DNA from 2 places in the Stenotrophomonas sp. YJH_SMC_65 genome. Region 2 is predicted to be linked to the other one. Evidence: riboswitches for the same ligand, from Rfam matches in the RefSeq annotation. Region 2 holds a riboswitch; the other holds the start of a gene.

Region 1 (5,136 bases), on a different contig from region 2:
AACTGCAGTGCTCGCACCAGGTCCAGCTGGTCCAGCGTGGCCGAGACCGGCGCCAGCCACCCACCGACGCCTTCCACCACCACGATGTCGGCCTGTGCGCGCAGTCGCGCGAACGCAGCCACGATCGGCGCCAGTTCCACCCGCACGCCGTCCTCGGCAGCGGCCAGCTCCGGTGCCAGCGGCTGCCGCAGCGCATACGGGTTCAGATCGGCATAGTCCGGCACCGGCCAGCTGGCTGCCTGCAGCGCCAGCGCGTCTTCGTTGCGCAGGCCCTGCCCCAGGTCTTCGCTGCCGCTGGCCACCGGTTTCATGCCCACCGCGCGCAGGCCGCGCCGGCGCAGCGCCTGCAGCAGCGCGGTGCTGGCCGCGGTCTTGCCGATCTCCGTATCGGTGCCGGTAATGAACAGGGCGGGCGGCAGCGTAGCGGGCAACGGCATCGATGGGCTCCAACAGGGCAACAGAGCGTGCATTATCGCCGGCCCGGCGCGCTTGCTAGACTGCGGGCATGTTCGCCAATGCCTCGCTTACCGGCAGCAAGCCGGAACAATACGCCCAGCTGCTGGAACAGGCCCGTGGCCTGGTCTACGCCGAGTCCGACCGCATCGCCAACGCGGCCAACCTCTCCGCACTGGTCTACCACGCCCTGCCCGACCTGAACTGGGTGGGTTTCTACCTGTACGACGGCACGGAGCTGGTGGTCGGCCCGTTCCAGGGCCTGCCGGCCTGCGTGCGCATCCCGCTGGACAAGGGCGTGTGCGGTGCCGCCGCCAGCCAGCGCGTGACCCAGCGCGTGGACGACGTCGATGCCTTCCCCGGCCATATCGCCTGCGATTCGGCCTCGCGTTCGGAACTGGTGGTGCCGCTGCTGCGCGGCGATGAACTGATCGGCGTGTTCGACATCGACAGCCCGAAGATCGGCCGCTTCGATGCCGATGACCAGGCCGGCCTGGAAGCCATCGCCCGCGTGTTCGTCGAGGCGCTGGGATGAGCGCACCGAAGCTGCGCAACATCGGCCCCAAGAGTGCAGCGTGGCTGCGCCAGGTCGGCCTGCGCAGCCGCGAGGACCTGGTTGCGACCGGCGCAGTCGGCGCCTTCGTCAAGGTCAAGCGCGCCGGCTTCAAGCCCAGCCTGAACCTGCTGTACTCGCTGGAAGGCGCGCTGCTGGACTGCCACTGGCAGGAACTGAGCGAGCCGCAGCGTGAGGCGCTGGTGCAGGATTACGAAGCACGCATCGCCGCGCATCCGCTGAAGGCGGCCGGCCCGGCGTCGGGTCCGGTGCATGAGCAGCGCTTCGATGCCGACGATGACGCGGAAGACAGCGTGACCGAGGATGCGGACGAGGATTGACCGCACCGGTAGTGCCGGCCGCTGGCCGGCAACTGCGTGGTCTTTTCAACATTCCTGAGACTGCCGGCCAGCGGCCGGCACTACCGATGGGTTACGGCTGCTGCAGTTCCAGCAGCTCGCCTGCCAGCCCGGCTTCGCCACGTTCCAGCCGTACCCGCAGGCGCGTGCCGTGGTCGATGCGCAGTGCCCAGCACAGCGACATCGGCAGGCCGCAGACCTGCGACAGCACCATGCGCAGCGGGCCGCCATGGCTGACCACCAGCGTTGGCACCGGGTCGTCATCATCGAGCAGTCGATCCAGCGCGCGCGCGATACGCCGCTCGAAGTGGCCCCAGCTCTCACCGTTGGGCGGTGGGTATGCATGCGGATCGGCATGGAAGGCCGCCAGTGCATCCTCCGGCAGGTCGAACAGCGACTGCCCGTCCCAATCGCCGAAATCCAGCTCTTCCCATTCCTCCTCCGCTTCCACGTCCAGCCCGCGCGGGGTGGCCAGGGCCATCGCCGTGTGCAGCGAGCGCAGCCGCGGCGAACTGATCACCCGTTCCCAGGGCTGCGCAGCGTAGGCGTCGACCAGTTCCTGCGGCAGGCGGGCCAGCTGCGGTGGATCGCTGCGGCCATCGAGGAACTCATCGCGACCGTTGCCGGCATGGCGGACCAGGTCGAGGATCATGCGTGCGTCCTGTACAGGCAACGCGGGAACAGCGGAAAACGGGCGGACATCGGCAACGGCACCACGGGATCGAGGGACCATTCTAAGGGCACAGCAAAGGCAGTCGGGTACGCTCGACGCTACGGGCCGCCTGCGATGCCGTAGACTGCGCGCACTTCCAGGTGACCTGCGGCCACGGCCGGCAGGTTGAAACGGGAAGCCGGTGACGCGTGAATCCACGCCAGGCCGGCGCTGCCCCCGCAACGGTAAGCACGTCAGTTCCAGGCAACAACGCCACTGTGCCGCAGGCATGGGAAGGCGCCTGGACGGTGGCCTCGCGCCACCCGGCGGCAAGCCCGGAGACCGGCCCGGAAGCCTCAGGTCGCGGTGCGGTGGGCATGGCGCTGGATGACCGCAGCCTGCGCTGCGGCGTCGGCGCATGCCTGCCTTCGCGGCTCCTCCCCTTCGCCACGCGGGCGTGCGTGGCACCTGGAGTCCCCCATGAAGCTGCAGTCCCGAATGCTGTCCCTGGCCGTGCTGGCCGCCCTGCCCGCGCTGGCCCAGGCCGCCGATGACACCACCGCGCTCGACCAGATCCTGGTCACCGCCACCCGCACCCCGATCGCCCTGCAGGACAGCATCGCACCAGCCCAGGTGATCGACCGCGCGCAGATCGAATCCAGTCAGGCCACCTCGTTGCAGGAACTGCTGCGCGGCCGCGCCGGCATCAACCTGACCAATGCCGGCGGGCTCGGCAAGCAGAGCTCGCTGTTCCTGCGCGGCACCAACTCGGGCCACACCGTGGTGCTGGTCGATGGCGTGCGCATCAACAGTGCCGACCTCGGCCTGGCCATGTACCAGGACCTGCCGCTGGCGCAGATCGAACGCGTGGAAATCGTGCGCGGCCCGCAGTCCAGCCTGTACGGCGCCGACGCCATCGGTGGCGTGATCCAGATCTTCACCCGCCGCAACCAGGGCGATTTTGCTCCGCACTTCCAGCTCGGTGGTGGCAACAACGGCCTGCGCGAAGCTAGCGGCGGCATCGGAGGTGGCACCGAACGCGGCTGGTTCGGCGCCGACATCGCCTACCAGCATTCCGATGGCGTCGATGCCTGCCGTGGCTCGGCGACGCTGTTCACCGGCTGCTTCGCTGACGAACCCGACCGCGACGGCTACCGCAACCTGTCCAAGAGCCTGCGTGGCGGCTACACCTTCAACGACCAGTGGAATGTGGAAGGCAGTGCGCTGCGCGCCGACGGCAAGAACCACTACGACGGCTATTACAACTACTCGGAAACCCGCCAGCAGGTGCTGGCCGGCAAGGTGCGCTACACCCCGTCCGGGCGCCTGGCGTTCACCGCCAACGTCGGCCGCAGCGACAACGAATCGGACAACTTCGGCGACTTCGGCGCACGCGGCAGCGCGCAGACCCACCGCGACAGCGCCTCGCTGCAGGGTGACTTCACCTTGACCGGAAGCCAGCTGCTGAGCACCGGCGTGGACTGGAGCGAAGACAACCTGGATGGCAGCAGCGCGGGCTACCTCGTCGACAGCCGTCGCAACACCGGCGTGTTCGTGCAGTACCAGGGCCGCTTCGGCCGCCATCAGCTGCAGGCCAGCGCACGCAACGACGACAACCAGCAGTTCGGCAACCACGCCACCGGCAGTCTCGGCTGGGCAATGCAGCTGGACCACGGCCTGCGCGTCAATGCCAGCTACGGCACCGCCTTCAAGGCACCGACCTTCAGCGACCTGTACGACCCGTGGAGCGGCGTGCCGACGTTGAAGCCGGAGAAGTCCAAGAGCGCCAACCTCGGTGTTTCGCAGCAGGGCCAGGGCTGGCATTGGGGCCTGGACGTGTACGAGACCCGCATCGATGACCTGATCACCTACGATGCGTCCACGATGAAAATGCAGCAGGTGGAGAAGGCGCGCATCCGTGGCGCCGAACTGACCGGTGGCGTGCTGCTGGCCGGCTTCGACCTCAACGCGCAGCTGAGCTACACCGACCCGCGCAACCGCACCCATGGCAGCACCCAGTTCGACAACTGGCTGCCGCGCCGTGCACAGCAGACCGCGCGCCTGGACGTCGACCGCCGCTTCGGCGATTTCCGCGCCGGCCTGACCGTGCAGGGTGCGGGCAAGCGCTATGACGATGCCGCCAACGCGGTGAAGGTCGGTGGCTACGGCACGCTGGACCTGCGCGCCGAGTACGCGCTGACGCCGGCGTGGTCGCTGCTGGCACGTGCCGCCAACGTGTTCGACCGCCGCTACGAGACGGTGGCGTGGTTCAACCAGCCCGGCCGCGAATACCAGCTGAGCGTGCGTTACCAGCCGAAATGAAGGCGCGCGCCGGGCATCGCCCGGCGCCGATCTACTGTAGAGCCGAGCCCATGCTCGGCTCACGCAATGAAGCAGCCGAGCGTGGGCTCCGCTCTACACCCGAACGCCCGCGGCCAACCCCGGCAACTCACGCAGGTCGTCAATCACCGCCACCGCCTGTGCGGTGGCCAGGTCCAGGCCACGCGGATAACCGTAACGCACCAGTGCGATCGGCATGCCTGCCTCTTCGGCGGCGCGGTAGTCGGTCAACGAATCACCCACCATCAGGCAGGCATCCACCGCCAGCCCGAAGTGCGCAGCGATGTGCCGCAGCGGCTCACCGCTGGGCTTGCGCTGCGGCAGCGAATCGCCGCCCAGTACCAGCGCGAACGCATCACCAATGCCCAGGTGTTGCAGCAGTGGCGGCACCAGCGCTTCGGGCTTGTTGGTGCAGATCGCCAGCGGAACACCGCGTGCACGCAGCTGCATCAGCGCTTCGGCCACGCCATCGAACAGGCGCGGGCTGCGCAGCAGGCACTCACGGTAGTGCACCATGAACACCGGCATCACTTCGGCCAGGTCGACCTCACGACCCGCGGCGTGCACGGCCTGCTCGACCAGGCGGCGCACACCGTCGCCGATCCAGCCCAGAACCGTGGCTTCCGGCACGCGTGCCATGCCGATGTCTTCCAGCGTGCGGTTCAGTGCTTCGGCGATATCAGCTGCGCTGTCGACCAGCGTGCCATCTAGGTCGAACACGACCAGCGGATAGGGATACGACAAGGGACGGCACCTGCACGACGTGGGGCCGCCCATTG
Region 2 (5,136 bases):
CTGATCCGCCCGCTGCGTGACCACCTGTACAACGAAGCACAGTGGATCGCCAACGTGCAGCGCCAGGTGGCTGACGCCCTGCGCAACGACGGTGCCGCCGCCGATGCCAGGGTGGGCCTGATCGGCATGGACAAGGATGCGTCCAGCTACTACCTGCGCGAGTTCCCGCAGTGGCCGCTGGTGGACGTGCAGCACACCGCCACCCTGTCGGCCACCGAGCTGCGGCGCTACCTGTTCGAAGCGGGCGACGTCGACTTCCACGGCGCGCTGCTGATGCTGCGTGGCAATGTGCCGGCGCCGGTGTACGACATGCTCGAAGCGTTCCGCAAGAGTGCGCCTGCGTATGGCCAGCTGGTGGCCGAGTACCGCTTCATCGAACAGTACAAGGCCGCCTGGAAGGATGCGCCCTACGCGCCCACCTTCGTCACCACCGATGCGGTGGTGGTGCATTCGGGCCACGTGCTGTTGGTGCGTCGCCGCTCGGAACCCGGCAAGGGGCTGTGGGCATTGCCCGGCGGCTTCGTCGGCCAGGAACAGAGCCTGCTCGACAGCTGCCTGCGCGAACTGCGCGAGGAAACCCGGCTGAAGATTCCGTTGCCGGTGTTGAAGGGGTCGCTGAAGGGCCAGCAGGTGTTCGACCACCCGGACCGCAGCCAGCGTGGCCGCACCATCACCCACGGTTTCCACTTCGAGTTTCCGGCCGGCGAGCTGCCGCCGGTGCGCGGTGGCGACGATGCCGACAAGGCACGCTGGATACCGGTGAGTGAAGCACTGGACATGGGCCCGCAGCTGTTCGAAGACCACCTGCACATCCTGGAGTACTTCCTCGGCCGCGGCTGACCGGCCCGGCTTTCCCACTGGCGGATAGACCGCCGGTGCCACCCGACGCGAAGGAGCTTCCGTCATGCACTACCTCGATAATCTTCTCCTCAACACCGACAGCTACAAGGCCAGCCATTGGCTGCAGTACCCGCCGGGTACCGATGCCACGTTCTTCTACGTCGAATCACGTGGCGGCCTGCACGATCGCACGGTGTTCTTCGGCCTGCAGGCGATCCTCAAGGACGCGCTGGCACGGCCGGTCACCCACGCCGACATCGACGACGCTGCTGCGGTGTTCGCCGCGCATGGCGAACCGTTCAACGAGGCCGGCTGGCGCGATATCGTCGACCGGCTTGGCGGCCACCTGCCGGTGCGCATCCGCGCCGTGCCCGAGGGCAGCGTGGTGCCCACCCACCAGGCGCTGATGACCATCGAATCGACCGATCCGGCCGCGTTCTGGGTGCCGTCGTACCTGGAAACGCTGCTGCTGCGCGTGTGGTACCCGGTCACCGTGGCCACCATCAGCTGGCACGCACGGCAGACCATTGCCGCGTTCCTGCAGCAGACCAGCGACGACCCGCAGGGGCAGCTGCCGTTCAAGCTGCATGACTTCGGCGCGCGCGGTGTCTCGAGCCTGGAATCGGCCGCGCTGGGCGGTGCCGCGCACCTGGTCAACTTCCTCGGCACCGATACGGTCTCGGCCCTGTGCCTGGCGCGCGCGCACTACCACGCGCCGATGGCCGGCTATTCGATTCCCGCCGCCGAGCACAGCACCATCACCAGCTGGGGCCGCGAGCGCGAGGTGGACGCCTACCGCAACATGCTGCGCCAGTTCGGCACGCCCGGTGCGATCGTGGCGGTGGTATCGGACAGCTATGACATCTACCGCGCCATCAGCGAGCACTGGGGTACCACCCTGCGCGATGAAGTGATCGCCTCGGGCGCCACCCTGGTCATCCGCCCGGACTCGGGGGACCCGGTGGAGGTGGTGGCCGAAAGCCTGCACCGGCTGGATGAAGCGTTCGGCCATAGCCTCAACAGCAAGGGCTACCGCGTGCTCAACCACGTGCGGGTGATCCAGGGCGATGGCATCAATCCGGACACCATCCGCGCGATCCTGCAGCGCATCACCGACGACGGCTACGCCGCCGACAACGTGGCCTTCGGCATGGGCGGTGCGCTGCTGCAGCGGCTGGACCGCGATACGCAGAAGTTCGCGCTGAAGTGCTCGGCGGCGCGGGTCGAGGGTGAGTGGATCGACGTCTACAAGGATCCGGTCACCGACGCCGGCAAGGCCAGCAAGCGTGGCCGCATGCGCCTGCTGCGCCGCCTGGACGATGGCAGCCTGCACACGGTGCCGCTGCCGGCCAACGGCGACGACACCCTGCCGGACGGCTTCGAGGACGCAATGGTGACCGTGTGGGAGAACGGCCGCCTGCTGCACGACCAGCGGCTGGACGACATCCGCACGCGGGCGGCCGCGGGGCATTGAAGGTGCATCCCGACCGGGGTCAGAGCCCGCTGCGTGGCAGCGGGATCCGACCCCTTCCTTCCGCTGGGGTCGGATCCCGTTGCAGCGTAGCGGGTTCTGACCCCTGCGCTCTTGACCGGCGCCACCAACAGGTCCACCTTGCACACGCCGAAGGTATCCCTCCCATCGCTGCGGCGCGGGGAGGGATTTAAACGGGAATCCGGTGAAGGCGCCTCGCGCGTCCATTCCGGAGCTGCCCCGCAGCGGTGAATGGAAACGAATCCTGCCAACAGCACTGGGCTCGCGCCTGGGAAGCGGCGGGTAGTAGGTGGGCTGCGGCCCGTGTCCATCAGCCCGAATACCGGCCCCGGCCGGGGGACACGACCGTCCCCTGACTCGACCTGGAATCTCCGCGGGGAGGTTGCCGGGGCCGTCGTCGTCCTGCGCGTGCAGGCGGTGTGGCCGCGCGCGTCCTGTTCACGGTATCCGGCCAGACCCGTTCACCCACGCACTGATGCATGGGCCACCGCCGTTGCCGGCGGTCCATGCGGTACCTGACGATGACCGAGCTCCAACGCCCCACCCTGACCCTGCCCGCCGACGGCAAGCGCCTGCTGCTGCATTCGTGCTGCGCGCCCTGTTCCGGCGAAGTGATGGAGGCGATCACCGCCTCCGGGATCGACTACGCGATCTTCTTCTACAACCCCAACATCCACCCGGTGAAGGAATACGAGCTGCGCAAGCAGGAGAACATCCGCTTCGCCGAGCAGCACGGCATTCCTTTCATCGACTGCGACTACGACACCGACAACTGGTTCAGCCGTGCGCGGGGCATGGAAAACGAACCCGAACGCGGTATCCGCTGCACGATGTGCTTCGACATGCGTTTCGAGCGCACCGCGCTGTATGCGCACGAGCACGGCTACGACACCATCAGTTCGTCGCTGGGCATCTCGCGCTGGAAGAACATGGCGCAGATCAACGACTGCGGCATCCGCGCCGCCTCGCGCTATGAAGGCCTACAGTACTGGGACTACAACTGGCGCAAGGGCGGAGGCGCCAGCCGCATGATCGAGATCAGCAAGCGCGAGCAGTTCTACCAGCAGGAATACTGCGGCTGCGTGTACTCGCTTCGCGATGCCAACCGCCATCGCCGCGAGAATGGCCGCGAGCGGATCAGGATCGGCCTGCTGTACTACGGGCAGGACGCTGGGACGCCACAGGGCGATTGACGTGCAGGCATGGGGCGGCCACGCTGGTCGCCCCTTCTGTTGTAGCGGAACTGCCATGACCGCCCTGCCCGCCGATGTCGCCCTGCTGGTGATCGACCTGCAGCCGGACTTCATGCCCGGTGGCGCCTTGGCCTGCGACCAGGGCGATGCGCTGGTGGCACCGATCGCCGATCTGCTGGCGCAGCGCCGCTACCGCACCGTGGTGGCGACCCAGGACTGGCACCCGGCCGACCACGCCTCGTTCGCCAGCCAGCACCCCGGCCAACGCCCCTTCGAGACCATCCTGCTGCACGCGCAGCCGCAGACGCTGTGGCCGGACCACTGCGTGCAGGGCAGCGCCGGTGCCGCGCTGCACCCGGGCGTGGACTGGACCGTGGCCGACCTGATCCTGCGCAAGGGCACACGCCAACAGGTGGATTCGTACAGCGCCTTCCGCGAGAACCACGGCCCCGATGGCGAGCGCCCGGCCACCGGCCTGGCCGGCTGGCTGCACGAGCGCCGCATCCGCGAAGTGCACGTATGCGGCCTGGCCCGCGACTACTGCGTGCTGTGGAGCGCGCAGGATGCGGTGAAGTCCGGCTTCCGGGTGAAGTTCCTGTGGGAGCTGACCCGGCCGGTGACCGAAGCCAACGACGCGATGGTGCGCGATGCGCTGGGCAAGGCGGGGATCGCGACCGCCTGACCCACAACGGTAGTGCCGGGCGCTGGCCGGCAACGCCTGGATCCCTGCAGTTGCCGGCCAGCGGCCGGCACTACCGGATCACACCCGTGGGTAGCGCCGGGCCATGCCCGGCGGACGCGGGATGGGCGATTACCGGAACACCACCGTGCGATGCCCGTTGAGCAGGATGCGGTGCTCCACATGGCGGCGTACGGCGCGTGCCAGCACCAGCGATTCGGTATCGCTGCCCAGCCGCACCAGTTCGCGCGGTGCCATCGCATGGTCAACGCGGGCCACGTCCTGTTCGATGATCGGTCCTTCGTCCAGATCCTCGGTGACGTAGTGCGCGGTGGCGCCGATGATCTTGACCCCGCGCGCATGCGCCTGGTGGTACGGCTGCGCGCCCTTGAAGCTGGGCAGGAAGCTGTGGTGGATGTTGATCGCACGCCCGGCCAGCGCGCGGCACAGCCTGGGTGACAGGATCTGCATGTAGCGTGCCAGCACCACCAGGTCGATGCGCTCGCGCTCGACCAGGTCGATGATCTGCTGCTCCTGCACCGCACGCGTATCGGCGGTTACCGGCAGGTGGTGGAACGGTACCTGGTAGGACGCGGCCAATGGCGCGAAGTCGGCGTGGTTGGAGGCCACCGCGGCAATGTCGACCTTCAGCTGGCCGCTGTGGGCGCGGAACAGCAGGTCGTTGAGGCAGTGCCCCTGCTTGCTGACCAGCACCAGCAGGCGTGCCCGGCGGCGGCCATCATGCAGCTGCCAGTCCATGCCGAAGCCTTCGGCAAGCGTGGCCATCGCGGCGTGCACGGTCTCCAGCGGCAGGCCGGCGTCACGGTCGAAATGCACGCGCAGGAAGAAGCGGCCGCTTTCCTCATCGCCGAACTGCTGGGCGTCGAGGATGTTGCAGCCGTGGTCGAACAGCAGGCCGGACACGCGGTAGA

What was found. A riboswitch is a leader RNA that binds a small molecule or an ion and turns the genes downstream of it on or off. The one in region 2 is predicted to bind cobalamin.
Region 1: linked by a shared signal. The riboswitch ahead of btuB (TonB-dependent vitamin B12 receptor) and the one ahead of AC5P7A_RS11025 (epoxyqueuosine reductase QueH) in region 2 are both predicted to bind cobalamin.

The regions. Positions count from the first base shown of each region.
Region 1 covers NZ_JCAFSR010000003.1:154,371-159,506, reverse strand. The annotation lists gene bioD (dethiobiotin synthase) at 1-437, opposite strand, end outside; gene AC5P7A_RS06770 (GAF domain-containing protein) at 506-988, shown strand; gene AC5P7A_RS06765 (TfoX/Sxy family protein) at 985-1,347, shown strand; gene AC5P7A_RS06760 (histidine phosphatase family protein) at 1,439-2,017, opposite strand; cobalamin riboswitch at 2,160-2,382, shown strand; gene btuB (TonB-dependent vitamin B12 receptor) at 2,498-4,339, shown strand; gene gph (phosphoglycolate phosphatase) at 4,433-5,101, opposite strand.
Region 2 covers NZ_JCAFSR010000005.1:123,561-128,696, forward strand. The annotation lists gene AC5P7A_RS11015 (bifunctional nicotinamide-nucleotide adenylyltransferase/Nudix hydroxylase) at 1-840, shown strand, start outside; gene AC5P7A_RS11020 (nicotinate phosphoribosyltransferase) at 905-2,314, shown strand; cobalamin riboswitch at 2,448-2,677, shown strand; gene AC5P7A_RS11025 (epoxyqueuosine reductase QueH) at 2,839-3,525, shown strand; gene pncA (bifunctional nicotinamidase/pyrazinamidase) at 3,581-4,207, shown strand; gene purU (formyltetrahydrofolate deformylase) at 4,337-5,136, opposite strand, start outside.